3 regions of the Streptomyces sp. NPDC020742 genome follow, and region 3 is predicted to be linked to each of the others. Evidence: riboswitches for the same ligand, from Rfam matches in the RefSeq annotation. Region 3 holds a riboswitch; each other region holds the start of a gene.
What was found. Region 3 has a riboswitch for thiamine pyrophosphate ahead of thiC (phosphomethylpyrimidine synthase ThiC). Riboswitches for the same ligand answer to the same signal wherever they lie in the genome.
Positions count from the first base shown of each region.

Region 1: it holds a riboswitch for thiamine pyrophosphate, as region 3 does, so the genes downstream of both, AB0G84_RS23255 (thiamine ABC transporter substrate-binding protein) here and thiC (phosphomethylpyrimidine synthase ThiC) in region 3, are expected to answer to the same signal.
Region 2: it holds a riboswitch for thiamine pyrophosphate, as region 3 does, so the genes downstream of both, thiO (glycine oxidase ThiO) here and thiC (phosphomethylpyrimidine synthase ThiC) in region 3, are expected to answer to the same signal.

Region 1 covers NZ_JBFAEA010000014.1:90,753-100,546, reverse strand. The annotation lists gene rlmN (23S rRNA (adenine(2503)-C(2))-methyltransferase RlmN) at 1-833, shown strand, start outside; TPP riboswitch at 867-1,010, shown strand; gene AB0G84_RS23255 (thiamine ABC transporter substrate-binding protein) at 1,119-2,222, shown strand; gene AB0G84_RS23250 (iron ABC transporter permease) at 2,291-3,940, shown strand; gene AB0G84_RS23245 (ABC transporter ATP-binding protein) at 3,941-5,068, shown strand; gene AB0G84_RS23240 (hypothetical protein) at 5,225-6,301, opposite strand; gene AB0G84_RS23235 (LOG family protein) at 6,412-7,518, opposite strand; gene AB0G84_RS23230 (MarR family transcriptional regulator) at 7,727-8,134, opposite strand; gene AB0G84_RS23225 (RidA family protein) at 8,327-8,749, shown strand; gene AB0G84_RS23220 (protein-tyrosine phosphatase family protein) at 8,860-9,291, shown strand; gene AB0G84_RS23215 (hypothetical protein) at 9,633-9,794, opposite strand, start outside.
Region 2 covers NZ_JBFAEA010000007.1:314,918-324,711, forward strand. The annotation lists gene AB0G84_RS16235 (DUF4126 domain-containing protein) at 385-1,008, shown strand; gene AB0G84_RS16240 (NAD(P)/FAD-dependent oxidoreductase) at 1,114-2,631, shown strand; gene AB0G84_RS16245 (hypothetical protein) at 2,670-3,929, opposite strand; gene metF (methylenetetrahydrofolate reductase [NAD(P)H]) at 3,967-4,884, opposite strand; gene thiE (thiamine phosphate synthase) at 5,045-5,701, opposite strand; gene AB0G84_RS16260 (Rv2175c family DNA-binding protein) at 5,817-6,182, opposite strand; gene AB0G84_RS16265 (FAD-dependent oxidoreductase) at 6,297-7,538, opposite strand; TPP riboswitch at 7,714-7,826, shown strand; gene thiO (glycine oxidase ThiO) at 7,824-9,047, shown strand; gene thiS (sulfur carrier protein ThiS) at 9,044-9,265, shown strand; gene AB0G84_RS16280 (thiazole synthase) at 9,270-9,794, shown strand, end outside.
Region 3 covers NZ_JBFAEA010000008.1:243,489-253,282, reverse strand. The annotation lists gene AB0G84_RS17415 (LacI family DNA-binding transcriptional regulator) at 1-351, shown strand, start outside; gene AB0G84_RS17410 (metallophosphoesterase) at 675-1,778, shown strand; gene AB0G84_RS17405 (hypothetical protein) at 2,002-2,892, shown strand; gene AB0G84_RS17400 (hypothetical protein) at 3,551-3,880, shown strand; gene thiC (phosphomethylpyrimidine synthase ThiC) at 4,647-6,440, opposite strand; TPP riboswitch at 6,435-6,591, opposite strand; gene AB0G84_RS17390 (YibE/F family protein) at 6,664-8,043, shown strand; gene AB0G84_RS17385 (SsgA family sporulation/cell division regulator) at 8,089-8,511, opposite strand; gene AB0G84_RS17380 (IclR family transcriptional regulator C-terminal domain-containing protein) at 8,615-9,385, opposite strand.

The DNA of each region.
Region 1 (9,794 bases), on a different contig from region 3:
ACGACACCACCCGCAAGACGCTGTGGAAGCTGCACGACGGCACGCTCGTCGAGTCCGTGCTGATGCGCTACCCGGACCGGGTCACGATGTGCATCTCCTCGCAGGCCGGATGCGGGATGAACTGCCCGTTCTGCGCTACGGGGCAGGCCGGTCTGGACCGTAACCTCTCCACCGCCGAGATCGTGCACCAGATCGTCGACGGGATGCGGGCGCTGCGTGACGGCGAGGTGCCCGGTGGGCCGGCGCGGCTGTCGAACATCGTCTTCATGGGGATGGGCGAGCCGCTGGCCAACTACAAGAGGGTGGTCGGCGCCATCCGGCGGCTGACCGACCCGGAGCCGGACGGGCTGGGGCTCTCCCAGCGGGGCATCACCGTCTCCACCGTCGGCCTGGTGCCGGCGATGCTGCGGTTCGCCGACGAGGGCTTCAAGTGCCGGCTGGCGGTCTCGCTGCACGCCCCGGACGACGAGCTGCGCGACACCCTGGTGCCCGTCAACACGCGCTGGAAGGTGCGCGAGGTCCTGGACGCGGCCTGGGAGTACGCGGAGAAGTCCGGGCGGCGGATCTCGATCGAGTACGCGCTCATCCGGGACATCAACGACCAGGCGTGGCGCGGTGACCTCCTGGGGCGGCTGCTGAAGGGCAAGCGGGTCCATGTGAACCTCATTCCGCTGAACCCGACACCGGGGTCGAAGTGGACCGCCTCCCGCCCCGAGGACGAGCGGGCGTTCGTCCAGGCCATCGAGGCGCACGGGGTGCCGGTGACCGTCCGGGACACCCGCGGGCAGGAGATCGACGGCGCCTGCGGCCAGCTCGCGGCCTCGGAACGCTGACCGCCCGCTGGTACGGTGAGGTCGAACAAATGCACATTCCGACAGGGGAGCGCCACAGCGCTGAGAGTGCGGAAGCGTCGTAGTCCTGGTCCACTTCCTGGTCCCGGTCCTCGGTGCCCGCAGACCCTTGAACCTCGCCCGGGTCATTCCGGGTAGGAAGTTCGGTCGTCACTCATGCTGTTGCGCCCTGCCCCGGGTCCCCCCCCGTCCGGTACGTCCTCGTACGACGGAGCCGCGGACCCGGGGCAGGGCCGCGTCTCTTCCTGGCCAGCCAGGAGGAAATCAGTGAGCACCACCAGCAGGATCGCCGCGAGCGCGGTTGCCGCCGCGGTCGGCATGACCGCACTCACCGCGTGCGGCGGCCAGGGCGGGGGGAGCGCGGACGCCAAGACCGTCACGCTCGTCAGCCATGACTCGTTCAACGTGTCCAAGTCCGTCCTCGCCGCCTTCGAGAAGGAGAGCGGCTACAAGGTGAACATCCTCCGGGGCGGGGACGCCGGGAAGGCCGTCAACCAGGCGATCCTGTCGAAGGACAACCCCCAGGGCGATGTGCTCTTCGGCATCGACAACACCCTGCTCTCGCGCGGACTGAACGAGGGTCTGTTCACTCCGTACCGGGCCAAGGGGCTGGACAGCGTCCCGGCCGCGCTACAGCTCGACAAGGGGCAGCACCGCGTCACCCCGCTCGACTACGGCGATATCTGCGTCAACTACGACCGCGGCTACTTCGCCCGGCACAAGATGGCGCCGCCGAAGACCTTCGACGATCTGATCAAGCCCCGCTACAAGGGACTGCTGGTCACCGAGAACTCCGCGACGTCCTCGCCGGGGCTCGCCTTCCAGCTCGCGACCATCGCCGCCTACGGCGATGGGGGCGCCTCCCGGACGAAGTCTGAGGGAGGCTGGCAGGGGTACTGGAAGAAGCTCAAGGCCAACGACGTCGAGGTCGTCGACGGCTGGGAGCAGGCCTACAACGACCGGTTCTCCGGCTCCGCCGCCGGCAAGCACAAGGGCGACAAGCCGCTGGTGGTGTCGTACGCGTCCAGCCCGCCCGCCGAGGTCCTCGGCAAGAAGCCCGCGCCGGCGCAGGCACCGACCGGCGTCGCGACCGGCACCTGCTTCCGGCAGATCGAGTTCGGTGGCCTCCTGAAGGGTGCGAAGAACGAGAAGGGCGGCAAGGCGCTGCTGGACTTCCTGCTGAGTCGGCAGTTCCAGGAGGACGAGCCGCTGCAGATGTTCGTCAACCCGGCACGCAAGGACGCCAAGGTGCCGGCGGTGTTCACCAAGTACGGCACGACGATCGACAAGCCGCAGACGCTGGCCCCGGAGGCCATCGCCAAGAACCGCGACCAGTGGATCAAGCAGTGGTCCTCGCTCGTCCTGAAGTAGCGCCTGCGGAGGGCACGGGCGCCCGGCGCGGGCGCCCCGCACGGGGAACGGCGGTGCGGCTCGGCCTGATGGCAGTGCCGCTCGCCTTCTTCGCGCTGTTCTTCGCCTACCCGGTGGTGGCGATCGTCGGACGCGGGCTCAAGGACGGCGGACAGTGGCAGCTCGGGCGGATCGGCACGGTGCTGACCGACCCGGACGTGGCGCACGTGCTGTGGTTCACCGTCTGGCAGGCCGCCGCCTCCACGGGGCTGACCCTGCTGGTCGCGCTACCGGGTGCCTATGTCTTCGCGCGCTTCGACTTCCCCGGCAAGCAGTTGCTGCGGGCCGTGGTGGCGGTGCCGTTCGTGCTGCCGACCGTCGTCGTCGGCTCGGCCTTCCTCGCCCTCCTCGGGCGCGGCGGGCTGCTGGACGACCTGTGGGGGGTGCGCCTGGACACCTCGGTGTGGGCGATCCTGCTGGCGCACGTCTTCTTCAACTACGCGGTGGTGGTACGGACCGTCGGCGGACTGTGGGGACAGCTCGACCCGCGGCAGGAAGAGGCCGCGCGGGTACTGGGCGCCGGCCGGTTCGCGGCCTGGCGGCGGGTGACGCTGCCCGCCCTGGGGCCGGCCGTCGCGGCCGCCGCCCTGATGGTCTTTCTGTTCACCTTCACCTCCTTCGGGGTGGTGCAGATCCTGGGCGGGCCCACCTTCTCGACGCTGGAGGTGGAGATCTACCGGCAGACCGCGGACTTCCTGGACCTGTCCACGGCCGCGGTGCTCACCCTCGTCCAGTTCGCCGCGGTGCTGGGCGTCCTGGCCCTGCACGCCTGGACCGTCCGACGCAGGGAGTCCACGCTGCGGCTGGTGGACGCCGCGCGGACCGCCCGCCGGCCGCGCGGCCCGGGCCAGTGGGCGCTGCTGTGGGGCACGCTGCTGGTCATCGTCATCCTGCTGCTCACACCGCTGGCCGTACTGGTGGAGCGGTCGTTCGCCGGACCGGACGGCTACGGAACGACGTTCTACGCCTCGCTGGGCTCCGCCGCGACCGCCGACAGCACCTTCACCGTGCCACCCCTGGAAGCGCTGTGGAACTCCCTCGCCTACGGGGCGGCGGCCACCGCGATCGCCCTGGTGGTGGGCGGGTTGGCGGCCGCGGTCCTGACCCTGCCGCGGCTGCGGCCCGGCCGGTCCGGGCGGACTCCCGTGATCAGCCGGTGCGTCCGCGGCTTCGACGCCCTGCTGATGCTGCCGCTCGGAGTCTCCGCGGTCACCGTCGGCTTCGGCTTCCTGATCACCCTCGACCGGCCCCCGCTGGACCTGCGTGCCTCCTGGTGGCTGGTCCCGCTCGCCCAGGCGCTGGTGGGCGTGCCCTTCGTGGTCCGCACCATGCTGCCCGTGCTGCGGGCCGTCGACTCGCGGCTGCGCGAGGCCGCCGCGGTGCTCGGCGCCTCGCCGTGGCGGGTGTGGCGGGAGGTCGACCTGCCGATCGTGCGCCGGGCGCTGCTGATCGCCGCGGGCTTCGCCTTCGCCGTCTCGCTCGGCGAGTTCGGCGCGACGGTCTTCATCGCACGGCCGGACCGACCGACGCTCCCGGTCGCCGTGGCGCGGCTGCTGGGGCGCGCCGGCGAGCTCAACTACGGGCAGGCGATGGCCCTGTCGACCATCTTGATGCTGGTGTGCGCCGGTGCCCTGCTGGCCCTGGAGCGCGCCCGAACCGACCACTCCGGGGAGTTCTAGATGACGGCACCGGCGAACAGCGCGGCGCAGAGCCCGGCGCATCGGCTCCTGCGGCTGGACGGGGTGACCGTCCGCTTCGGCACCTCGGCACGGCCCGCGCTCGACGCGGTGGAGCTGGACGTCGCCGCGCACGAGATCGTCTGCGTCCTGGGGCCGAGCGGGAGCGGTAAGTCCACCCTGCTGCGGGTGGTCGCCGGCCTCCAACAGGCCGACGCGGGAGCGGTGTTGCTGGAGGGGCGGGAGCAGTCGGGAGTGCCCCCGCACCGGCGCGGGGTCGGCCTGATGTTCCAGGACCACCAGCTGTTCCCACAGCGCGATGTCGCGGGCAACGTCGCCTTCGGGCTGCGGATGCGCGGCTCCTCACGTGCCGAGCGGGAGCGCACCGTGGCCGGCCTGCTGGACCTCGTCGGGCTGCCGGGCGCCCAGCGGCGCGCCGTGGCCTCCCTCTCCGGAGGCGAACAACAGCGGGTCGCTCTGGCCCGCGCCCTGGCGCCGCGCCCCCGCCTGTTGATGCTGGACGAGCCGCTCGGCCAGCTCGACCGCGGACTGCGCGAGCGACTGGTCGTCGAACTCCGCTCCCTCTTCGGCGAGTTGGGTACGACCGTGCTCGCCGTCACGCACGACCAGGGTGAGGCCTTCGCGCTCGCCGACCGGGTCGTGGTGATGCAGGACGGCCGGATCGCGCAGACCGGCACCCCGCTGGAGGTCTGGCAGCGACCGGCCACCGAATTCGTCGCCCGCTTCCTCGGTTTCGACAACGTCGTCGAGGCGACCGTGCAGGGCGAGGCCGCCGCCACCCCCTGGGGCAAGGTGCCGGTCCCCGAGAACACCGCGAACGGCCACTGCCGCCTGCTGGTACGCCCGGCAGGGGTACGGCTGACCCCCGCCGCGGACGGCCTGCCCGCCACCGTCGCCGCCCGTACGTTCCGCGGCACCCATGTCACCCTGCTCCTGCAGCCGGCCTGCGGTCCCCAGTTGGAGGCGGCCTGCGCCCTGAGCGACGCTCCGGAGGTGGGGGAGCGGGTCGGGATCGCCTTTGCGGCGCCGGATGTGGTGGTGCTGGATGCTGCTTCGGGGGCTTCGGGGGCTTCCGGGGCTTCGGGGGCCGTGGAGGCGGCGGAGGGGTAGGGGGAGCCGGGCGGGCGGTCGGTCGCCGGTGAGGCGTGGTTGGCCGTGGGCGGCAGCCGGCCTTCGGGGAAGGTCAGCCTTCCGCAAGCCAGCGCTCGGGGAAGGCCAGCCCTCGGGGAAGGCCAGCCCTCAGGGAAGGCCAGCCCTCGGGGAGGGTCAGCGTTCGGGAGTGGCCGCCAGGGAGGCCTCCGGGCGGGCGTCCCCCACGGCCGGGCGAGCGCCGCCGGCCTCCGCCGTGGCACCGGACGGGGCCTTCGCCCGTCCCCGATTCCCGCTCTCGTCCTGATTCTCGTCGTGGCTCTGGACGTGATTCTGGTTGTGGTTCTGGCTACGGTTCTGCTGCTGGTGAGGTGCCTCCGGCGTGGGCTCCGGCTCGCCGAACCAGGCGACCCCGACCGCCCCGGCCACCGCCACCACGAAGCCGAGGACCGCGACCCAGGCGAACCCCGGCCGGGAGGCGTCACCGAGCCACACCACCCCGAGGATGCCCGGGACCACCGTCTCGCCCACCACCAGCGCCGCCGTGGCGCCGTTCACCGAGCCGATCTGCAGGGCCACGGTGTGCAGATACATACCGCCGATGCCCGCGACGAGGATGGCGTACAGCGCGGGGTCCGTCAGCAGGGACGGCAGATGGAACGGTGCCGCGCCGTTCAGCACCCGCACGCCGACACCGAGCGCGCCGAAGCCGAGCCCCGAGAGCAGACCGGCGAGGATCGCGGCCCGGCTGCCCAGCAGGCGCACCACCAGCGTGCCCCCGCCGATGAGGACGAGCGAGGCGACCAGCAGCCACCAGTGGGCGGCGATCGGCGTATGCCCGCTGCCCTCCGGCCCTGCGGCCGTGGCCAGCAGCACCAGCGCCGAACAGACCACGGCGATGGAGCCCCACTCGGCCCGGCCGAGCCGGATGCCGAGGAGCTTGATGCTCAGGACGGCGGTGATCACGAGGTTGGCGCTGATCACCGTCTGGGAGAGGAACAGCGGCAGCAGCCGTGCCGCCAGTGCACCGAGCCCGAAGCCGATGAAGTCCAGCACCGTGCCCACCATGAATTCCCAGGTCACGGCGGCCTTCGCGGTGGAGGAAAGGCTGGGGCCGCCGTGCTGGGTGACACCGGTGGTGGAGGCCTTGGCGGCTTCCCGACGAGCGGACTTGCGCGAGCCCACCGCCTGTAGGACCGAGCCCGTGCCGTAGCAGGCCGACGCCGCTACGGCCGTCAGAAGGCCGATGATCACCAAGAGCTCCGTTCGCCCGCTGTCTGCCTTACCCGTTCATTACCTGGCTTGGCAGACGCTCATATTGGGACGGGAGTTGCCTCGGGTGGGCAGATATCACGGAGCGGGGTTCACGGGTTCGTCGCGCTCACGGAGGCCTTCGCCCTGAGACGGGCCAGTGCCTCCGGGGCCTCGTCCACCGAATCGACCAGGGCGATCCGCGCCGCCATCGGACGCTCTGCCGCAAGGGCCTGGAGCAGCGGCCAGGCGGGCAGCCGCTCGGTCCAGTGCGCGCGGTTCACCAGCACCATGGGGGTCGGCTCGCCACGCGACCCGTAGTAGTTCGGGGTCGCGTTGTCGAATATCTCCTGTACGGTCCCGGCCGCACCCGGAAGGAACACCACGCCCGCACGGGAACGCGCCAGCAGCCCGTCCTCGCGCAGCGCGTTGATGAAGTACTTGGCGATATGGGTCGCGAAGGGGTTCGGCGGCTCGTGCCCGTAGAACCAGGTGGGAATGCCGACCGACGCGCCGCCCCCGGGCCAGCCCTGGCGCACGTCGAAGGCGACCCGCGCCCAGTCGGTGACCGAGGGGGCGAAGTGCGGTGCCTTGGCGAGGAGTTCCAGCGCCGCGTCGAGCATCTCGTCCTCGAAGGGCGCGGCGTACGCCCCGAGGTTCGCGGCCTCCATCGCTCCCGGGCCGCCGCCGGTCGCCACGGTCAGGCCGTCGCGGGCGAGCGTACGGCCGAGCCGGGCCGCGCCCGCGTAGTCGGGCGTACCGCGCTCCAGGGCGTGCCCGCCCATGATGCCCACCACCTGGGCGCCGGCGAGGTGTTCGTCCAGCGCGTCGGAGACGGCGTCGTCGTGGATGCTGCGCAGCATGGACGAGAAGATGTCGCCGTCCGACTTGGTCCGCTGGTACCAGTCGTAGGTACGGGCATCGGGGGTGGCGCCGTAGCCGTGTGCGTCGTTCAACCCCGCGAAGAGCTCGTCTGGGTCGTAGAGGCTGCCCCGGTAGGGGTCGAACGGCAGGCCCGGTATCGGTGGGAAGACCAGCGCGCCCCCGGCGCGTATTTTCGCGGCGGCGTCCGGCTCCATGGCGCAGCCGAGGAACACGGAGTCCGTGGTGTCCGCGCCGAGCAGGGCGAAGGTACGGTCCGTCAGGTCGACCGACTGGACGCGGTGTCCGGCCAGTCCGCCCGCGGCGACGACCCGGTCGAACTCGTCGAGCGACTCGATCTCGCGGTCGGCCTCGCGGTCGCTTGTGCCCTCGGCCGTGCGAGCGCTTGCAAGGTCACTTTCCCGACCGCCCGGACGACCGGTTTCCCGACCGGTTTCCCGGCTGTTTTCCTGGCCGAGTTCGGGGCTGTGGTCGGGGGCGTGGGAGCGGGTGTCGGGACGGGGCTGGGGCGCTGAGGACTCTGAATTCGGCTGCACGCCCGTCATGTTAGGACCGCAGGGAATCCACCAGGGGGCGGAGGTGCCCGTCGGCGGCTGCGGCATCGAGTGCGGCGCGCAGGGCCCCGTCATAGGTCGGGCGGGCCTCCTTCTGCAGCTGCCGGCCCTCGTCCGTGATGACGCTGTACACCCCGCGCCGGTCGTCGGGGCACAGGTCACGGCGGGTCAGGCCGGACGATTCCAGGCGGGAGGCCAGCCGGCTCACGGAGCTCTGGTTGAGGCCGATGAGGTCGGCGAGTTCCTGCATGCGCAGTTCGCCGTCGTCCGCTTCGGCCAGCCGCGCCAACGCGCGGTACTCGGAGAGGCCGAGGCGGTGATGCTGCTGCAGGGCACGTGCCAGCTCCTGCTCGACGCGTGTGTGCAGTGCTCCGAGCCGGTCCCAGTGCTCCGCGTCCATGGCCATCCACTCTCTTCCGCCGGACCCGTCTGTCGTTCGGTCAGTCTGCCGCTCGGTCCGTCCGCCGCGGGTGCCGCTGTGCGGTATCTGCCGTTTTCCCCTGGGGTCTTGACAGCAGCGTACATGCAGCCGAAACTTATGTATGCGCATGCAAGCAATGTAGATGCATGGATCTACGGGGGAGTGATCAGCATGGGAAGGGCAACCACAGGGGCACCGTCCGAGCGGAGGATCGAGCGCATCGCGACCGAACCGGACTGGTACGAGCCGTACCGGATCTCCCAGGCCGTCCGGGCCGGCGGCTTGATCCACGTCTCTGGCCAGGCGGGAATCGATGAACGGGGCAGGACCGTCTCGGACGACTTCCGCACGCAAGGGCGGCAGGCGTTCGCCAACGTCGAAAGGGTCCTCACCGCGGCCGGGGCCTCGCTCGCGGACGTGGTGAAGGTCGGCATCTTCGTCACGGACCTGGCCGCCCACCTAGAGGACATCATCGCCCTGCGCGGCGAGTTCCTCTCCCGGCCCTACCCGGCGGACACCCTGCTGGAAGTGTCATCCCTGGCCCGGCCGGACCGGCAGATAGAGATCGAGGCAACGGCCCTCGCCCCCAGCTGACGACGGCCCGTCCCGACCCTCAACTGCCCTCGGCCGAAAAGCGGTGCGCTGTGCGCCCTCTGCTCGGGCATCACCGTTCATCATCCCGTCGACACCACTACCGTGGGCGGATGACCGAGACATGGCCGGCAACTGCCCCCGGTGTCCTCCGACTTCCCTCCGGGCGGCTGATCCGCGGCCGGGGCCTGCGCCGGCCGCTTCCGGACGGACCGAGACCGACGTACGCCGTCTATCTGCTGGGCAAGCAGCCTCCCCAGGTCTCCTGGGAGGCCCGATGGTTGCGCTGGCCGGACTTCCGGCTGCCCGCCCGTCACTCACAGGCGCAGGCGTTGCTCGCCGAGGCATGGGCCCGTGCCGAGAACGAGCGCGTCGAGGTGGCCTGTGAGGGCGGCCGTGGCCGGACCGGTACCGCTCTCGCCTGCCTGGCCGTGCTCGACGGCGTCGCACCCGACCAAGCGGTGGCGTATGTACGCCGCCATTACGACCGCCGCGCCGTCGAGACGCCCTGGCAGCGGCGCTACGTCCGCCGCTTCACCGGCTGACACGGGGAGCGCCGGCCATCGGCCATACGGATCCGGCTCGGCACCCAGCCGACCGGCAGCCGGCCACCCGGATAGCCGGATACCCGCCGCGGGCGGCAGGCGGCCGGAACGGGCCGTGCCAGGCAACGGGCAGCACAGGGCCACGAGTCCTACCAGGCATCAGGGGCATACCAAACGACGGGCCGTACCAGGCGGCAGGCCGCACCAGGCACCAGGAAACGCCGAGCGACAAGCCGCACCGGGCACCAGGAAACGCCGAGCGACCAGCCGCACCAGGCGACAAGCCGGATCAAGCGACAAGCCGCAGCCGGCCCAGCGTCCCGGCCGGCCCGTCGTACGCCTCAGTGCACCAGTGGCAACGTGGCCATTTCCGCCACCGTCCAGGTCAGGGGGGCCAGGACGACCAGGAGGGCGAGGGTGCGGAGTGCGGCGGCGCGGTGCAGTGCGGAGGCGGAGGCGCCCAGGCGGCGGAGGGCGGCCGTGGTGTGGGAGCGGGCGGAGCG
Region 2 (9,794 bases), on a different contig from region 3:
GGGGGTGGGTGCGCGACCGGGCCCCGGCAGGTGGGTGCGCGCCGCAGTGGTCAGATGCGGCGCGCACCCCGTTCCCCCGTAAGCCGGCACACAAGAGTGCGCCGCCCTGGCGCGGACCGATCCCCCGTCGATCCGACCAGGACAGCGCTTCCCCCGTGCTCCCCCGTACTTCCCCCGTGTTCCCCCGTGCTTCCCCCGTCACGGTGGGGGAGCCGCGCCGTTCCGCCGCCCCGTGTCGGCGGTGCGGCGCCGCTTCCCTGCCGTGGGCCCTACTCTTCCGTCCGGGCCGGTCCCGGCCCATCCGCGTACCTACTCATCCGACGGTCTGAGTACGGATACTCAATCCTGAGCACCGGCCCCCATGGGGGGCCTACGATCTCCGGCGTGTCCGTACTTCCCTTGGTATTCACCAGTGGCTGGGCGAGCGGGATCAACGCCTATGCCGTCGTGCTGCTCCTCGGCCTGCTCGGGGTGACCGGTGTCACCGACGAGGCACCGGCCGCGCTGCAGCGGCCCGATGTGCTGATCGCGGCCGGGGTGCTCTTCGTGGTCGAGGCCATCGCCGACAAGATCCCGTACGTGGACTCGGTGTGGGACTCCGTGCACACGGTGATCCGGCCGGTCGCCGGCGGCGTGGTGGCCGCCCTGCTGGCCGGCCACAGCGGCTCGCTGCCCGAGCTCGCGGCGGGGGCGGTGGGCGGCTCCACGGCGCTGCTGAGCCACCTGGTGAAGGCGGGGACGCGGATCGCGGTCAACACCTCGCCGGAGCCGGCCAGCAACATCGTGCTGAGCCTCGTCGAGGATCTGGGCGTCGCCGGGCTCATCGTGTTCGCCGTCTTCCATCCGGTGGCCGCCGCGGTGATCGCGGGGACGCTGCTGGCCGCGGGCGTCACGCTGGTGATCGTGCTCTGGTCGCGGATCCGCCGGTACCTGCGGCGCCGGCGGGCCCGGCGGGAGGAGAAGCGGCTGGCCGCGGTGGGCGGCGAAGTGGTGCCGCCGGCGGGCTGAGGCGCGAGCCGGGCGGCCCGGGCCGAGGGCCGTGCGCACCGGCCGTGCGTGGTCGGCCCACCGGTCGTGCGGGCGCTGTCAGTGGGCCCGGATAAAGTCGCAGGCATGGCACGGATTGCGGTGATCGGCGCCGGGATGGGCGCGATGGCGGCCGCCGCCCGGCTGGCCGTCGCGGGCCACCGGGTGGCGGTGTTCGAACGGGACGCGACGTACGGCGGCGCGGTGCGCCGGCTGACGAGGGACGGCTTCGCCTTCGACACGGGGCCGGGGCTGCTGCACCTGCCCGCGGTCTACCGCGACCTGTTCCTCAAGACCGGCCGTGAGCCGTTGGAGAGCTGTGTCGAGCTCTCCCAGGTCGACCCCGCGAGCCGCCATCTCTTCGCCGACGGCACCGCCGTCACGCTGCCCAACGCCTCGCGGGCCGGGGTCCTGGCGGCCCTGGACGAGGCGCTGGGCGAGGGCGCCGGCGAGCGGTGGAGCGCCCTGGTGGGGCGCGCCCGCGAGGCCTGGGACGCCATGCGCCGGCCGCTGCTGGAGGAGCCGCTGTGGCGGGACTGGCAGGTGCTGGGGCGCGACCCCTATCCGGCGGTGCGTCGGCGCGGCCTGTTCGGGCGCGGCAAGGGCCCGACGACGGCCACGCTCGCCGAGGTCGCCCGCCGTGAGCTGGCCGACCCCCGGCTGGTGGCACTGTTGGAGAGCCATGCGCCGGCCTACGGCTTCGACCCGCGCAGCGCCCCGGCGAGCGCCGCGGTGCTGCCGTACATGGAGCAGACCTTCGGCAGCTGGTATCCGCGCGGTGGTGTGCGGGCGCTGGCCGAGGCGCTGTACGAGCGGTGCCTGGCGCGCTCCGTGGAGTTCGCCTTCGGTGCGGAGGTGACCGGGATCGTCGAGAAGGACGGCCGGGCGGCGGGCGTGGAGCTGGCCGACGGCCGGGTGCACGACGCGGAGTTCGTGGTCGCGGGCCTCGACCCGGCCCGACTGCCGGCGCTCCTCGGAGGGCGGCAGCCGTACGGCGCGGAGGATGTGCGGCCCGCGGAGCGCCCGGAGGTCCGGGGGACGGGGCGGCTGACGGTCTGTCTGGCGCTGCGCGGCGGGCGGGAGCCGGGCGCCGCGCACCGGACGGTCGTTCATACCCCGGACCGCGCCGCGGAGTTGGCGGACGTCTTCGACGCCGGCCCGGGGCCGCGGACGCCCCGTACGCGGCCGACGGTGACCGTGCTGCGCCCGGACGACCCCACCACCCGGCCCGACGACGGCCATGAGGCGGTGACGCTGTCCGCGCCGGTGGCCCCGTCCGGTCCGGCTGACGAACGGGACGGTACGGCCGCCGAGGCGGCCGCCGACCGGCTGGTGGAGGCCGCCTCGGCGGCGGTTCCCGGGCTGCGGGAGCGGGTGCTGTGGCGGGCGGTGCTGCCGCCCGCCACGGACGCTCCGGTGACGGGGCCGGCGCTGGCCGGCCAGGAGGGCCGCTTCCTGCGGCCCGGCAACCGCACCCGTATACCGGGGCTCTACGCGGTCGGTGGCCACGCGCACCCGGGCGGCGGCCTGGCCCATGCGGGGATGTCCGGCGCGCTGGTGGCGGGACTGATCGTGCACGGCAACGACTGGCACGGCTCTCAGTAGCGCGGCCCGGCGCGCCCCGCACCGCCCGGTCGGGCGGCTCAGTAGCGGTACTGCTGCCCGTCGTAGCCCTGCTGCTGGTACGGCGGGTAGGGCTGCTGCTCGGGCGGGAGGTCGTGGTCGCGCTGCTGTGGCACCCAGGCCCCGTCGGCCGTGGTCTCGCCGTAGCCCTGGCCCGGCTGCTGGCCCTGGCCGCCGTACTGCTGCGCGCCGTAGGACTGGGCGTAGGGGTCGGGCTGCGCGTAGGGGTCGGCCTGGGCGTAGGGGTCCGGCTGCGCGTAGGGGTCGTAGGACGCGGCGTACTGCTGGGCGCCGCCGTACGGGTCGCTGTAGCCGGTCTGCTGGCCCTGCCCCATGCCGTCGCCGTAGGCCGCGTACGGGTCCGCGGCATAGGGGTCCTGGCCGTTCGCGGGCCCGCCGTAACTGCCGTCGTAGGCATAGCCGTTGGCGCTGCCGTCGCCGGTGCCGCCGTAGGCGTCGTAGCCGGGGTAGCCGCCCGGCGCGGGGCGGGCGTCGGAGCTGTAGATGCCGTACTGGCCGGTCTCGTCGGGCATCGGCTGCGGGGCGTAGACGGTGTCGTCGTAGGACGGGGCGGGGAACGCCTGGGTGGCGAAGACGCTCTGGTCCTGCGGGTCCTGATAGGGGTCCTGGGCCGGGTAGCCGCCGGCCGTTCCGTAGCCGCCGGTGGTGTAGTCGTCGCTCCGGTAGTCGTAGGAGCCCTGGCCGACGTAGGTCTCCTGGGCGGCGAACGCCTCCTGTTCGGTGGAGGGCTGCCGGCCGGCGTCCTTGTTCTGCAGGCCAGCGAGGCTGCCGAAGCCACCGGTGCTCTCGAAGGTGTCCGGGCCGTTGTCGAGCGGGCGGGCGGGGCCCGACGCGGGGGCCTCGGGGGCCGGCACCGCCTCCAAGTCGGAGACCTCCAGGGTCGGTTCGGCGGCGGGCGGGGCGGACCTGCGGCCCCGGCCGCGACGGCCCTCACCGCGCCGACCTTCACCGCGCCGGCCCTCGCCGCGGTTCTCACCGCCGCCCTCCGCCCGGTTCTCGCCGCCCCTCCCGCCGATCGCCCAGCCGGTGGTGAAGCCCTTCCTGAAGGAGAGCGTCACCTGCGTCTGGCCGAAGGCGAAGGCGATCAGGCCCAGTCCGATGACGATCACGGAGGGGATCACCACACCGACAACCACAGCGAGGAAGCCGGCGAAGGCCAGCAACCGCCAGCGCAGCCGTGCCTTGTACTGAAGGAGCACCTCGCCCAGCAGCCACACTGCGACCAGACCGAACGCGATGTAGAGGATCGTCCAGCCCATATACGCCCCTCTTCCGCCGCTCGGCGGCCGCAGTGATTCAGGGCCGCTGGTGCAGGCCCAGATTCTCGTAGATTTCCAGGGTCGCCGTGGAGTGGTTCAGGGTAATGAAGTGCAACCCGGGAACGCCCTCGGCCATCAAGCGCGCACACAGTTCCGTCGCGTACTCGATGCCAATGGAGCGTACCGCCGCCGCGTCGTCCTTGACGGCGAGGATGCGCTCGGCCAGATCGGGCGGGAAGGCGGCATTGCTGAGCTGCGCGAACCGCTCGATCTGACGGACGTTCGTCACCGGCATGATCTCCGGGATGATCGGTGTGGGGCAACCCGCGGCCGAAACCCGGTCCCGCAGCCGGAGGTAGTCCTCGGGGTAGAAGAACATCTGGGTGATGGCGAAGTCCGCCCCGGCCCGGCACTTGGTCACGAAGTGGGCCACGTCGGTGTCCCAGTCCGTCGACCGCGGGTGCATCTCGGGGAAGGCGGCGACGCCGACGCAGAAGTCGCCGGACTCCTTGATCAGCCGCACCAGATCGGCGGCGTAGGCGACGCCGTCGGGGTGCTTGACCCACTCACCCATGGGGTCGCCTGGTGGGTCGCCGCGCAGCGCGAGCATATTGCGGATCCCGGCGCCGGCGTACTGGCCGATGATGTTGCGCAGGTCGGCCGTGGAGTGGTTGACCGCGGTCAGGTGGGCGACGGGGGTGAGGGTGGTTTCGGTGGCGATGCGCTCGGTGGCGCGCACCGTGCCGTCACGGGAGGTGCCGCCGGCACCGTACGTCACCGAGACGAAGGTCGGGGAGACCGCTTCGATCCGACGAATGGCGTTCCACAGGGTCCGCTCACCCTTCTCGGTCTTCGGGGCGGCGAACTCGAACGAGTAGGACTGCTTGCCGGAAGCGAGCAGGTCGCGCACGGTGCGTGCGCGATCAGTCCTGGTGGAAGCTGTACCTAGGGCCATACCGGCAGGTTAACCACCCGGCGGGCGCACACCAACCGTCATCGGCGTTATGCCTGGTTGGTCGGCCTGGTGTCCACGGGTTGGACATGTCCCGGCCGTGCGGCCGTCCGGAGGCGTTTCCCCGGGCCGCGCCCCGGAGGAGTCAGCAGGGCCGGACGGATCAGTCCCGGTCCGCCCGCTCCCGGATGCGCCGGGCCAGGTCGGCGGCGGCCGCGCCCGGGTCGTCGGCCTCCGTGAGGGCGCGGACCACCACGATCCGGCGGGCGCCGGCGTCCAGCACCTCGTCGAGGTTGTCCGCATCGATCCCGCCGATCGCGAACCAGGGGCGCTCGGGGGCGCGCGCGGCGGCGTAGCGGACCAGGTCGAGGCCGGGGGCGTGGCGGCCGGGCTTGGTGGGCGTGGGCCAGCACGGGCCGGTGCAGAAGTAGTCGACGCCGGGCTCGGTGAGCGCGGCGTCCACCTCGGCCTCGGCGTGGGTGGAGCGGCCTATCAGGACGTCCGGGCCGAGGATGGCGCGGGCGGCCGGCACCGGCAGGTCACCCTGCCCGAGGTGCAGCACCTCGCTGCCGAGGGCGTGCGCGACGTCGGCCCGGTCGTTGACCGCGAGCAGGGTGCCGTGCCGCCGGCAGGCGTCCGCGAAGACCTCCAGGTGCCGGAGCTCCGCACCCGCCTCCATGCCCTTGTCGCGCAGTTGGACGATGTCCACGCCCGAGGCCAGCACCGCGTCCAGGAACTGCTCCAGGTCGCCCTGCTCCGTGCGGGCGTCGGTGCACAGGTAGAGCCGGGCGTCGGACAGGGCCTCGTGTGCGGTGCTCATCGGGCGGCATTCCCCCCAGGTCAGGGGCGTACGGGACGGCCGTGCGGCCCGTACGCCCCTCGGATGTGGTCACGGATGCCGGTGCGGGGCGGGCGAGCGCGCCGCACCGGGCGGATCAGACGGCGAGCGCCTGGGCCCGGCGCTTCACCTCCGTACCGCGATTCTCGCGCAGCGCCTGCGCCGGGGTGCCGGGCAGGGTGTCATCCGCGGTGAAGAGCCACTCCAGCATCTCCTGGTCGGTGAAGCCGTCGTCCTTGAGGAGCGTGAGCGTACCGACGAGGCCCTTGACCACCTTGTCGTCCTTGATGAAATCGGCGGGCACCTGCAGCGCCCTGTTCTCCCCGCGGCGCACCGCGATCAGCTGGCCCTCCTTCACCAGCTGCCGGACACGCGTCACCTCGACGCCGAGCCGTTCGGCGATGTCGGGGAGGGTGAGCCAGGCAGGGACGAGTCCATCGATGTTTGCGTCAATCTCGGTCACAGGACAAGCGTGCCACCTCGCACTGACAGCCGGTAGCCGGGCATCGCCAAGAGGGGCTCCGGGCACCCCGGAGGGTGACGGTGCACCCGCCGGTAGGCCGTCGGTGCGCCGGGCCTACCGCGCCGCGGTCTTCAGCGGTACGGCCGCGTTCGCCGCGCGGTCCCGGTCGAGGACCGTGCCCCGCTCGATGAGCTTGCGGCCCTGGGCGAGGTCCCGAGGCCGCCCCACGGCCAGCAGCGCGACCAGCCGCTCCTCGCGCAGCCAGATCACCGACCAGGCCGCGCCGGCCGGATCCCCGCGCCAGACCAGCTCGTCGGCGTCCCCGTGGTGGCCCGCGTACTGCACGAACCGGCCGAACTGCTCGGACCAGAAGTACGGGACGGGGTCGTAGACCAGTCCCTCCGTCCCGCCGCGGGCGATGTTCTCGGCGACCGTACGGGGGCCCTGGAGGGCGTTGTCCCAGTGGTGGATCAGCAGCCGGCTGCCGTACCGGGTGGACGGGAAGGAGGCGCAGTCGCCGACCGCGTACACCTCGGGGACGGAGGTGCGCAGCCGCTCGTCGGCGAGCACCGAGCCGTCGTCGGCGGAGACCGCGACGCCCGAGCCGGCCAGCCAGGCGGTGGCGGGCCGGGCCCCGATCCCGACCACCACGGCGTCGGCGGGCAGGGTGGTGCCGTCCGAGAGCGTGACCGCACCGGGGGTGACGGAGGCGACCCGGGCACCGGTCCGCAGCTCGGCGCCGGCGTCCGCGTACCAGCCGGTCATATGGGCGGCGACCTCGGCGGGCAGCGCACCGGCCAGCGGGCGGTCGCCGGCCTCCACGACGGTGACGGCACAGCCCGCCTCGCGCGCGGCGGTGGCGAACTCGGCTCCGATCCAGCCGGCTCCGACGACCACGATCTCGTGCTGGGCGGCGAGCACCGGCCGCAGCCGCTCGGCGTCGTCGAGGGTGCGCAGCAGGTGGACGCCGGGCAGCCCCTCGCTGCCGGGCAGGGTGATGGGCTCGGCGCCGGTGGCGATGACCGCGTGGTCGTAGCGGACCGGGCCCTCGGAGGTCTCGACGAGCCGGCGCTCGGGCACCAGGGCGGTGACCCGGCGGCCGAGGTGGAGCTCGATGCCGAGCCCGGCGAAGTCCACCTCGAAGGCCGAGCCGTCGGCCTTGCCCAGCAGCACCGCCTTGGACAGCGGGGGCCGGTCGTAGGGCGGGTGGGGCTCGTCGCCGAACAGGGTGATCGCGCCGGGCCAGCCCTGTTCGCGCAGGGCGACCGCGGTCTGCACACCCGCGATTCCGGCGCCGACGATCACGACGCGGGGCGTGCGGTCAGGGGCCTGGGAGGACTTGCTCTGCTCGCTCACCCAATCACTCTAGGACGGGGCACGACGCCGCCCGCAGCAGCGCGCAAGGAGATCTCTGACACAGCGTCACAGACCGCGGTGCCGGTTCCCGGGGGCCTTGCGGCGGGCCCGCGGGGTCCGGCGGGCCCGCCCCGGCGCTGCCTTACGGCGCCCCACACCCCCGTATTAGGGTGGTGCCCGCACTCGCGGGAGCCCGGACGCACCGGGCTGAGAGGGAGGCTGGCCGGCCTCCGACCGTACGAACCTGATCCGGGTCATGCCGGCGAAGGGAGGGGCTGGACGCCCATGCATCCACCTGCCACACCACCGACTCTCGCCTCCGGGCACCCCGATGTCCTGGTCATCGGGGGCGGCATCATCGGCCTGGCCACCGCCTGGCGGGCGGCCGCCCGCGGGATGACCGTCACGGTGGCCGACCCGTCCCCCGGAGGCGGCGCGGCCCGCGTCGCGGCCGGGATGCTGGCCGCGGTCACCGAGCTGCACTACGGCGAGCAGACCCTGCTGGGCCTCAACCTCGCCTCGGCGCACCGCTATCCGCGCTTCGTGGCGGAGCTGGAGGAGGCCGCCGGGGCGCACACCGGCTACCGGCGGTGCGGCACCCTGGCCGTCGCGCTGGACGCCGACGACCGTGCCCACCTGCGCGAGTTGCACGCCCTCCAGGTGCGCTCCGGCCTGGACTCGCAGTGGCTCACCGGCCGCGAGTGCCGCCGCCTGGAGCCGATGCTGGCCCCCGGCGTACGGGGCGGCCTGCGGGTCGACGGCGACCACCAGATCGATCCCCGGCGGTTGGCGAGCGCCCTGCTGACGGCCTGCGAACGGGCCGGGGTGGCCTTCCTGCCGAACCGGGCCGAGCGGCTGACGGTCCACGGCGGACGCGCCACCGGCGCCGTCCTCGACGACGGCACGGCGGTGGCGGCCGGGCAGACCGTCCTGGCGGCGGGCAGCCACAGCGGCCGGCTGGCCGGGGTGCCCGACGAGGTGCTGCCGCCGGTACGGCCGGTCAAGGGCCAGGTGCTGCGGCTGCGGCTGCCGGACGTACCGGCCGGCTCCCCCGCCTTCCTGTCCCGCACCGTACGGGCCGTGGTCCGCGGCAACCCGCTCTATCTGGTGCCGCGGGAGAGCGGTGAGCTGGTCGTCGGCGCCACCAGCGAGGAGCTGGGCTGGGACACCACCGTCACCGCGGGCGGGGTCTACGAACTGCTGCGGGACGCCCACGAACTCGTCCCCGGTATCACCGAGCTGCCGCTGGTCGAGAGTTGCGCCGGGCTGCGCCCCACCTCCCCCGACAACGCACCGCTCCTCGGCCCGACCGAGCTGCCCGGCCTCCAGTTGGCCACCGGCCACTTCCGCAACGGCGTCCTGCTGACGCCGGTCACCGGCGAGGTGATGGCCGAGGCGCTGGCCACCGGCAGCCTCCCCGAAGAGGCCCGTCCCTTCACCCCCCTGCGCTTCACCCGCACCACGGCGGGCCCGGAGCGCGCCCCCCTCCTGGAGGAGCAGCCCGTATGAGTGCCGCCACCCCCACCGTCTCGGTGTCCGTCAACGGCGAGGCCCGTGAGATCCCCGGCGGGCTCACCCTCGACCGGCTCGTCGCGACCCTCTCCACCGCCCCCACCGGAGTGGCTGCGGCGCTCAACGACCTGGTGGTGCCGCGCACCCAGTGGCCCACCACCCCGCTCGGCGACGGCGACCGCGTCGAGGTGCTCACCGCGGTGCAGGGAGGCTGACGCCATGACCGACACCGCGGCCGTCCCCGGGACGGCAACCGCGCCCGACCCCCTCGTCCTCGCCGGCACCACCTTCACCTCCCGCCTGATCATGGGTACCGGCGGCGCCCCCAGCCTCGACGTCCTGGAGCGCGCCCTGCTCGCCTCCGGTACGGAGCTGACCACCGTCGCCATGCGGCGGCTGGACCCGACCGTGCAGGGCTCGGTGCTCTCCGTCCTGACCCGGCACGACATCCGGGTGCTGCCCAACACGGCGGGCTGCTTCACCGCCGGCGAGGCGGTGCTCACCGCCCGGCTCGCCCGGGAGGCGCTGGGCACCGACTGGGTCAAGCTGGAGGTCGTCGCCGACGAGCGGACCCTGTTGCCGGACCCGATCGAGCTGCTGGACGCCGCCGAGACCCTGGTGGACGACGGGTTCACGGTGCTGCCCTACACCAATGACGACCCGGTGCTGGCCCGCAAGCTGGAGGAGGTGGGCTGCGCCGCGATCATGCCGCTCGGTTCGCCGATCGGCTCCGGCCTGGGCATC
Region 3 (9,794 bases):
GCCCGCCCGGACCGGCCGGACGCCGTCTACGGCCTCTTCGACCCCAACGGCACCGATCTGCTCGCCGCCGCCCGGCGCTACGGCCTGCGGGTGCCGGAGGACCTGCTGCTGGTCTGCTGCAGCGAATCCGCCGTCTACGCCGCCACCGACCCGCCCGTCACCACCCTGTCCCTCAAGCCGCGCCGCATCGGCACCGCCGTCGTGCAGATCCTGATCGACGCCATCGAGGGACTCGACAACGGCCGGCCCGTCGAACAGGTGATACCGACCGACCTGATCGTGCGGACCTCGTCCCAGCGGCGGTCGCCCCGGACGACGGTGAGTCCACCACGGGGTCCCGCGGGCGACTGAAGAGCCCGTCCTTGCCCCCGGCCGTCCGGCCCGGGGTGCAAGGACGAGGTCGGCGCATAAGGAAGCGCGGGGGCGAGCGGGCGCGCCGGTCGGCTCCGAGCGCCCGCGTGCGCCAGGAAAAAACAGGGCGATCACGGTATAAATCGGTGGCGAACGCCGGTCTCCGCCGGATTGACCACCCCCGGGTGCGTCACAACCTGCGACCGGCATTCCTATGATGGGCGCACGACACCGCGGACCGCCGTCGACCAGGCAAAGGTCCGAGAGGTGCAGGCGGCGCGACGGTGGAGGGGTCGATGACTCAGGGGGCCAGTCAGGGACCCATGGTGTGGACCATGGGGGGACAGACTCCGGAGTCCGCTCCGTTGCCCGGCGCGCCCGCGGGCGCGCCCGCCGGATCTCCTCCGGCGCCCCCGATGCACCCACCCGCCGGGATCCCGGCCGCGCCGCCCGCCGCCCCGGTCGCGCCGCCGGCCGAGCTGTCGCCGGACTACACCCCGACCGCCCGCGACCTGCCGGTCATCACCCCGGGCCGCACGGACACCCTGATCGACCGTCCGGCTGTCGTCCCGGTGCCCGAGGCCGCAGAGGACGCCGACGCGCCCCACGGCATGGGCCCGCTGTACGTCGTCGGCGATGTGCACGGCTACTACGACGAGCTGCGCGAGGCGCTGGCCGCCGAGGGCCTGATCGACGCCGACGGCAACTGGGCGGCCGGCAACGCCCGGCTCTGGTTCCTCGGCGACTTCACCGACCGGGGCCCGGACGGCATCGGCGTCATCGACCTGGTGATGCAGCTCTCCGCCGAGGCCGCGGCGGCCGGCGGCTACTGCAAGGCCCTGATGGGCAACCACGAACTCCTGCTGCTGGGCGCCAAGCGGTTCGGCGACACCCCCGTCCAGTCGGGCGCGGGCACCGCCTCGTTCCAGGCCGCCTGGCTGCTCAACGGCGGCCAGAAGTCCGACATGGACCGCCTGGAGGACCACCACCTGCAGTGGATGGCCCGGCTGGACGCCGTGATGGAGGAGGACGGGCACCTGCTGGTGCACTCCGACACCACCGCCTACCTCGAATACGGCGACTCCATCGAGGCCGTCAACGACACCGTCCACGACGTGCTGACCCGCAGCGACGCGGACGAAGTCTGGGACCTGTTCCGGAAGTTCACCAAGCGCTTCGCCTTCCGCGACGATTCCGGGGCGCAGGCCGTCCGCGAACTCCTGGACGCCTACGGCGGCGACCGGGTGGTCCACGGCCACAGCCCGATCCCGTATTTGCTGGGCGAGGTCGGCACGGAGGACGGCGAGGGCGACGGCATCGCGGTCGACGGTCCGCACGTCTACGCCGACGGTCTGGCCATCGCCATGGACGGCGGCGTCACGATGGCCGGAAAGCTGCTGGTCGCCCAACTCCCGCTGGCGGGCTGACCGTTCCGGGGGCAGCCTGCCGCCGGTCGGTGGACCGTCGGCCGGAGGCGGCACCGGGGAGTGGTACCGGCTGAATCCGGGCATCGCCTTATTCAATTCCGCAAACTCTCTGTCACCGCATGCCGGAGTCGCTCTACCATCGGACTATCCGTAGCAGGCTCTCCTCCGTTTCCGCCCACTGCCCGGCCAACGCCGGCCGTACGGCCCTACGGAGCATCGGGGGATGCACATGAACAGCGCTCCGCACCTGCTGAACGAGGATCGCGCGGAATTCGCGCGGATCCTTGATGAGGCGCTGCGTACCGCCGCATACCGCCCGGACGGCACCGACGCCGCCACGGGAAACCATCTCAGCACCGAGCAGTTGCGCGCGATGGCGCTCAGCGCGACCACCGCCATCGCCGCCTGCGCCACGGCCGAATACCAGCGTTACGTACAGCTCCGTGCCGCCTCGCGCGCGCCCGCCGCGGCACCGTCCGGCGCCGGCGCGCGCGGCGTGGAGCCGGAGGCCGCCGCCGGCGGGGGGCTGGGACAGGCCACCGTCGAAGCGCTCGGCGAGGCCGAAACCACCGGGGCCGGACTGGCCGCGATGATCACGGTGCTCGCCCCGGTCCTCGCGGGCATCGCCGCCGTGCTCTTCCTGCTCATCGGCTATGTCCTGCGCGCGCTCGGCCCCGACGCCTCGCTGGCGCAGCCACTGATCAGCGTGGGCTGGGTCTTCGCCGTGCTCACCGCCGCGGGTGCCCTCGTCGCGATGGGCGGGCTGGTCGTCACGGCACTGCGCAACAACGCCTCCGCCGACTCCGCGAGATCCGGGGAGCCGGGCGGGGTGCTGGACGACGCCCATGAGGCCTGGCGCCGCGCCCTCCTGGAGCGCGGTCTGCTGCCGTTCCTGCGCGAGGCGCTGGCCGGCTCGCCGGTGCCGGCGGACGAGGAGCCGGTGCGCGCCGCACCGGGCCGCAGCACGGCCCCCGAGAGCCGTATCCCCACCCTCGGCTACACCCGTCCCGAGTTCAGCAGCCCGGAGAGCGGCTCCCCGGGCTCCCGTCCGCGCTACTCCAGCCCGGACTACACCAGCCCGGAGTACGGCGGGCCGGGGCGCTCCCAGGAGTAAGCAGCAGTAAGGGAGTTGGGACCGGCCCACCGGCCGTACGGGACGAGGCCCCCGCCTTGGGGCAGGGGCCTCGTCCCGTACGGCAGGATCGCCGGACTAGTCGGCGATCGGGAGGTAGACGCGATTGCCCGCCGCGGCGAACTCCCGGTACTTCTCCGCCATTCCGGCCTCGGCCTCGACCGCCAGGTCGCCATAGGGTCACGGACTGGAGAGACAGACAACGCCCCCGGTCGAGGGCTGGCGATCACCGCGTGTGCTCGCCGGGGCATATCGACTCCAGGTCCCCCAGCTTCGGTGGCCAGCCGGGTGGCCGTCTTGTCGTGGGTGCCGTGCGCCTTTCGGTGTTGATCTGCTTGCCGTGATTCTCCACGAGAGTGCGAACCACGGCGTCCGCAGAGGGGGGCTCCTTACGCGAAGGCGGGTCACTTCGCGGGATCTTGCTGCGTACCCAGTACTGCCCGAGTGTGGTGGTGAATCGGCCTTGTTGCCTGGGATGGCTTACTGGCCGAGCGTGAGACGGGCTGTCTTCGCCGTGTCGGCCTTGCCGCCACTCCAGTGGCAGCAGCAGTCAAATGGGCTAATCATGGTCGTGTAACTGCCCATCCGGCGCTCTGCGACTCGTGCGGGATCAGGCAACCACCCACTTCCTGGAGCATCCATGAAGACGAAGTCCAAGATCGGGCCAACTCACGACACCGCCTTTTTCGATGCCATTCAGGCAGCATTCGACAAGTACCCGGATGTCGCGAAGGACTACTCCATCCGGCATATCGGTGGGGTAGTTGACGCCATGAGAGTCGACCTCGATCGCCAGGTTGCGGTGTCGAACGTTCAGGACGGTGAGATCGTCACCAAGTTCGTTGACCGGTCGCCCGATCCCGTCGATCCTCCTCCCGATCCGACCACAGACCCGGGGTGCTGCGAGTGGCGGTTGAGGCACCATGAATGGGTATGCGTTGAGGTCTGCATGGTGCCACCCCCAACCTAGCGATTACCGGATCTGACATGGCCAATCCCCAGGCCGGCCCGGTCGCCTCGCGCGCAACGGCGCGCTTCTCACCCCATCGGTCGGATGCGCGGCAGCACCGCCGCTGTCCATGAGCAAGGTCGGGCCCACCTTCGCCTTCCTTGCAGGGAGCAGCACTACTGCATGACCAGGCTGAAGTCCCCCTTATTACCCGCTACGTCGTACCAATTCCCGGTGTAGCGATCCCCATTCGACGCCTCTCGCAGTCCGCTATGAAAGGCGACATACTTTGGCCCGACATTGTGCTGCTTGATGCTGATGACCTCATGTTGCCGAACACACACTTCCCCAGAGAACTCGCTTGGGTCTGCGGTGCTGACGTATTTCGCGGTGAAGCTCTCACCTTGACTATCGACAACCTCGATTGTTTCGGTCCCTACGGACCCTCGTTCGATGATCCAACGACTACCCACTGGAAGAGACATATCGACCTCCTTTACGTTTACACACCACACCTCGGCGTGTATTGCATTCGGCGATCACGGCCTCGCCCGCGCCGGGCGACCCATTGCGTTCATGCTGTACCAAAGGAGGAGCCGAGGCGAGTCCAATGCATCCATACGTGCACAGGGAAGTCGTTTACCCCGCCCCCAACCTGGCGAATCAAAACCAGCGGATCGCCGAAACGCCCTGAAAGCCGATCAGATGCCCTCTTGGGATGATGGTGGGTATCAGGCCGTGTGGTGGAGGCATCGTCAACTCCCCCACCACACACGGCCCCAGCCGGTCAGTCCGCCAACGGCAGGTACATCCGGTTCCCCGCCGCCGCGAACTCCTTCGACTTCTCCAGCATCCCTGCTTCAATCTCCTCAGGAGTCGAGTCCGCGTCACCACCGAACTGCTCTGTGATGCTTCTACTAATCTTCATCGAGCAGAACTTCGGGCCGCACATCGAGCAGAAGTGGGCGGTCTTCGCCGGCTCCGCGGGCAGCGTCTCGTCGTGGAAGGCACGCGCCGTGTCCGGGTCGAGGGCCAGGTTGAACTGGTCCTCCCAGCGGAACTCGAAGCGGGCGTCGGAGAGCGCGTCGTCCCATTCCTGGGCGCCCGGGTGGCCCTTGGCGAGGTCCGCCGCATGGGCCGCGATCTTGTACGTGATGACGCCGGTCTTGACGTCGTCGCGGTCCGGGAGGCCCAGGTGCTCCTTGGGGGTGACGTAGCAGAGCATCGCGGTACCCCACCAGGCGATCATCGCTGCGCCGATGCCCGAGGTGATGTGGTCGTAGGCGGGCGCGATGTCCGTGGTCAGCGGGCCGAGCGTGTAGAACGGGGCCTCTTCGCAGATCTCCTGCTGGAGGTCGATGTTCTCCTTGATCTTGTGCATCGGGACATGGCCCGGGCCCTCGATCATGGTCTGGACGCCATGCCGCTTGGCGATGGAGTTCAGCTCGCCCAGCGTCTTCAGCTCCGCGAACTGCGCCTCGTCGTTGGCGTCCGCGATGGAGCCGGGGCGGAGGCCGTCACCGAGCGAGTAGGTGACGTCGTACGAGGCGAGGATCTCGCAGAGCTCCTCGAAGTGCGTGTAGAGGAATGACTCCTGGTGGTGCGCCAGGCACCAGGCCGCCATGATCGAGCCGCCGCGGGAGACGATGCCGGTCTTGCGGCGGGCGGTCAGCGGGACGTACCGCAGGAGCACTCCGGCGTGCACCGTCATGTAGTCGACGCCCTGCTCGGCCTGCTCGATGACGGTGTCCTTGTAGACCTCCCAGGTCAGCTCCTCGGCCTTGCCGTCGACCTTCTCCAGCGCCTGGTAGAGGGGGACGGTGCCGATCGGGACGGGGGAGTTGCGCAGCACCCACTCGCGGGTGGTGTGGATGTTGCGGCCGGTGGAAAGGTCCATGACCGTGTCGGCGCCCCAACGGGTCGCCCAGGTCATCTTCTCCACCTCCTCCTCGATGGAGGAGGTGACCGCCGAATTGCCGATGTTGGCGTTCACCTTCACCAGGAAGTTCTTGCCGATGATCATCGGCTCGATCTCCGGGTGGTTGACGTTGGCCGGCAGCACCGCGCGGCCGGCCGCGATCTCGTCGCGGACGAACTCGGGCGTGACGTTCTCGCGGAGCGCGACGTACTCCATCTCCGCGGTGACCTCGCCGCGCCGGGCGTAGGCGAGCTGGGTGACCGGGGCGCCGCTACGGCCGCGGCGCGGCTGGCGCGGGCGGCCGGGGAAGACCGCATCGAGGTTCTTCAGGCCACCGCGCGGCGAGGTGTGCTTGAGGCCGTCGTCCTCCGGACGCATGGGGCGGCCGGCGTACTCCTCGGTGTCACCGCGGGCGATGATCCAGTTCTCGCGCAGCGGCGCCAGGCCACGGCGGACATCGGTTTCGATATTGGGGTCGGTGTACGGCCCTGACGTGTCGTAGAGCGTCACGTCCTTGCCGTTGGTGAGGTGCACCCGCCGGACCGGGACCCGCAGGTCGGGGCGCGATCCGGAGACATAGCCCTTGTGCCAGCCGATCTTCGGCTCACCGCTCGCGCTGGCACCGTTCTCGTTTTCGGGCGTGCGTGCATCCTGCAGAGTCATGGAGACCCAACTCCCTACGCCGGCATTACCCGGTAACAGGTTCGGCGGTCGACGCAGCGGCTTCCGTCGTCCGGTGTTTCACGTGAAACACCGCTGGGACGGAGGTCAGCGCCCTCTCAGCCCGGTGCTCCGAGCTCCCGCGATTGCAAAGGTGGCACCAACGGTAGCCGCCGACGCGGTGGGGTGAACAGGGGGCCCCTGGAGTTCTTGCGATGATCTGGAGGTGACCCTTCACGAGTCTCACCACCACGCCGCCCCGCACGCCCACACGCACGGCCACGGTCCCGCGGCGCCCGTCTCCCGGCATCTCCGCAAAGTCATTGCGGCGGTACTGATCCCCTTCGCGACCGCGGTGGCGGTCGGACTGATCGTGCTCTGGCCGGGCGGCGCACCGCCGCACAAGCCGTCCGGAGTCGGCTTCGACCAGCCCACGGAGAAGGCCAGAGTGACCAAGGTGGTGCAGGTGAACTGTGCCGATGTCCATGCCGAGCAGCAGCAGCCGCCCTCGCCAACGGGTCAGCAGCCGACCGGGGGAGCGGCCCGGGGCAAGGCTTGCCAGCAGGCGACGATAGAGGTCACCACGGGCGAGAACGCCGGACGCACCTTCCGGACGGTGGTGACACCGGACGCACTGCGGCGCTACACGGCCGGGCAGGACGTGGTGGTGGCGTACTCACCGAAGGCGCCGAAGGATCTCCAGTACTCGGTCAGCGATGTCGACCGGTCCCTCCCGATGGGCGTACTGGCCGCGATCTTTGCCGTCGCGGTCGTGATTGTCGGGCGGCTGCGCGGGGTGCTCGCGCTGGTCGCGCTGGCGGCCAGCTTCGTGGTGCTGACGCTGTTCATCCTCCCGGCGATCCTGCAGGGGTCGAATCCGCTGGTGGTGGCGGTGGTCGGGGGCAGCGCGATCATGCTGATCGCGCTCTATCTGTGCCATGGGCTGACCGCCCGTACCTCCGTCGCGGTCCTCGGCACCCTGGCGTCACTCCTGCTGATCGGGCTGCTCGGATCGGTGTTCATCAACTGGGCGCTGCTGACCGGCAATACGGACGACACCACCGGCCTGGTGCACGGGCTCTTCCCGGACATCGAGATCCGCGGGCTGCTGCTGGCGGGGATCATCATCGGGTCGCTGGGGGTGCTCGACGATGTGACGGTGACCCAGACCGCCGCGGTCTGGGAGCTGAAGGAGGCCGACCCCGCCGCGGGCTGGCGGAAGCTGTACGGCGCGGCGATGCGGATCGGCCGGGACCACATCGCCTCCGTCGTCAACACCCTCGTACTGGCCTACGCGGGCGCCGCACTACCTCTGTTGTTGCTGTTCACGATCGCACAGAGCGGGGTCGGTACGGTCGCCACCAGCGAGGTGGTCGCCGAGGAGATCGTCCGCACGCTGATCGGCAGCATCGGGCTGGTCGCCTCGGTACCGCTGACGACGCTGCTCGCGGCCCTGGTCGTCTCGGCGGACCGCACGGGCGAGGGGATCCCGCACGCACGGGGCGCGTCGGGTGCATCGGACGCGTCGGGCGCGACAGGCACGGTGGACACGACCGTCGGCCGGAGCGGACGGCGCGGCGGGCACGGCAGGCGGCGCAAGCGCTGAGGAGCGGGGCGAGGGCGGCGCCGAAACGGTACGTCCGGGCCGGCCTCAGCCGGCCGGCGCCTCGGTGAGGATCCGGTCCAGTACGGCCTCCAGCGTGTCGCAGACCTCTTCCTTGCCCAGCGGCACGACCCGGTCCGTACGGTCCAGGAAGGCGACCAGCGGTGCGGCGCTCACCCGGAACAGGGCGCGCTCCGGGCCCACTTGGAGGCTGATGAAGACATCGCTGAGGTGCTCGGGGGAGGCTGGCTGGATCCGTACGTCCCCCTCACCGGACGGCCCGCTCAGGCCGTCCAGCAGCAGCTCGCGACCGAATGCCCAGGTGACCGGCGCATCGCCGGGCAGATCGAAGGTGAAGCGGACGGCGTACGGATCGGCGCGGTCGAAGTCCAGCTCCACCGGAATCCGGAACGCGAGCTCCTCCGAGACGACGAAGCTCATGATCACTTCTGCCTGAACTGTGTCGGTCATCAACCACTGCCCCGCACTTGATTCGCAGATGGCCGGGAACACCCCCAAAGCCCTGTGAACGCCATCGTCGGCCACAGGCAGACAGATCACAAGGAGTGAGTTTTCAGATACTGATAGAGAAGGCGAGTGTCGTTAGTGCCGCCTCCGCCTTTATGCGTAGTCGATCCGTGACGGACCGCAATCGGTGCAGTTCGCTGACGGGAAGGGACACCGCGAGCGTGGCGGCTGCCGCACCGACCTGGACGGGGATGGCCGAGCACACCGTGCCCAAGGCATATTCCTGGCGCTCATAGGCCACCTGGCAGCGACGCACCGTATCCAGTCGGTACAACAGTTCTCCCTCGGACCGCACGGAGAAGGGCGTCGTCGACTGCACCGGGTACCGCGACAGGTGCTCCCTCCGCGCCGCCTCGTCAAGCTGCGCGAGCAGACATTGCCCGATCGCGTGAGCGTGCGCGGTGCTCCGGAAGTCGACCCACTCCTCCACCGACGGCCGGCCCGGGTCGTCGCTCACCGCCACCACCTCCACCTCGCCCTCGCGGTAGACGGCGAAGTAGACGGCGGCGCCCAGCTCCCGGCCCGCCACGGCCAGCGCCTGCGAGATCTGCACCCGCTGCCGGCGTAGGCCCCCGGCCCGGCCGATCGCCTCGGCCGCGGCGCCGACGACGAAGAGGCCGTTCTCGCGCTGCAGATAGCCCTCGTGGGCCAGCGTCCGCAGCAGGTGGTAGGTCGTCGCAAGGGGCAGCCCGGCCTCCCTGGCGAGCTGTTTGGCCGGCGCCCCGTCGGCGTGCGCCCCCACCGCCTCCAGCAGTCTCAGCGCCCGCCGCACCGACCCGATCAAGGTGGGAGGTGAGCCGGATTCACCGTTCGCCATTGCCAACGCCGACCCCCAGGTCCGTTCGCCATGGGGCACGGGAGCCCCGGTCGCGGGACCCGCTCCCGCCACCGCGCGCGTCTACCGGGCCCCGTGATGACGGCCGGTCGGCCTCGCCGCACTCGGCATGTGCCGGAACCTCACCGTCCGGAAGACGCCTGCGCTCGCACTGTAGCCGCGGGGGTCGAGGCGTCAGGGGGAAAGCCGGGGGAGTTAACCCCCTTGGTGCACCAGTCGGACGTCAGTGGCCAAGGCCGACCCCGTGGACGGTGGACGGCGTGGCCTGCCATCGGACGGCGGGGACCGGCGAGGTCCGGCAGTGGAGGGCGGGGTCCGGCAGTGGAGGGCGGGGTCCGGCGGTGGAGGGCGGGGTCCAGCGGGATCCATGAACGGACGCCTGATCCGGTGA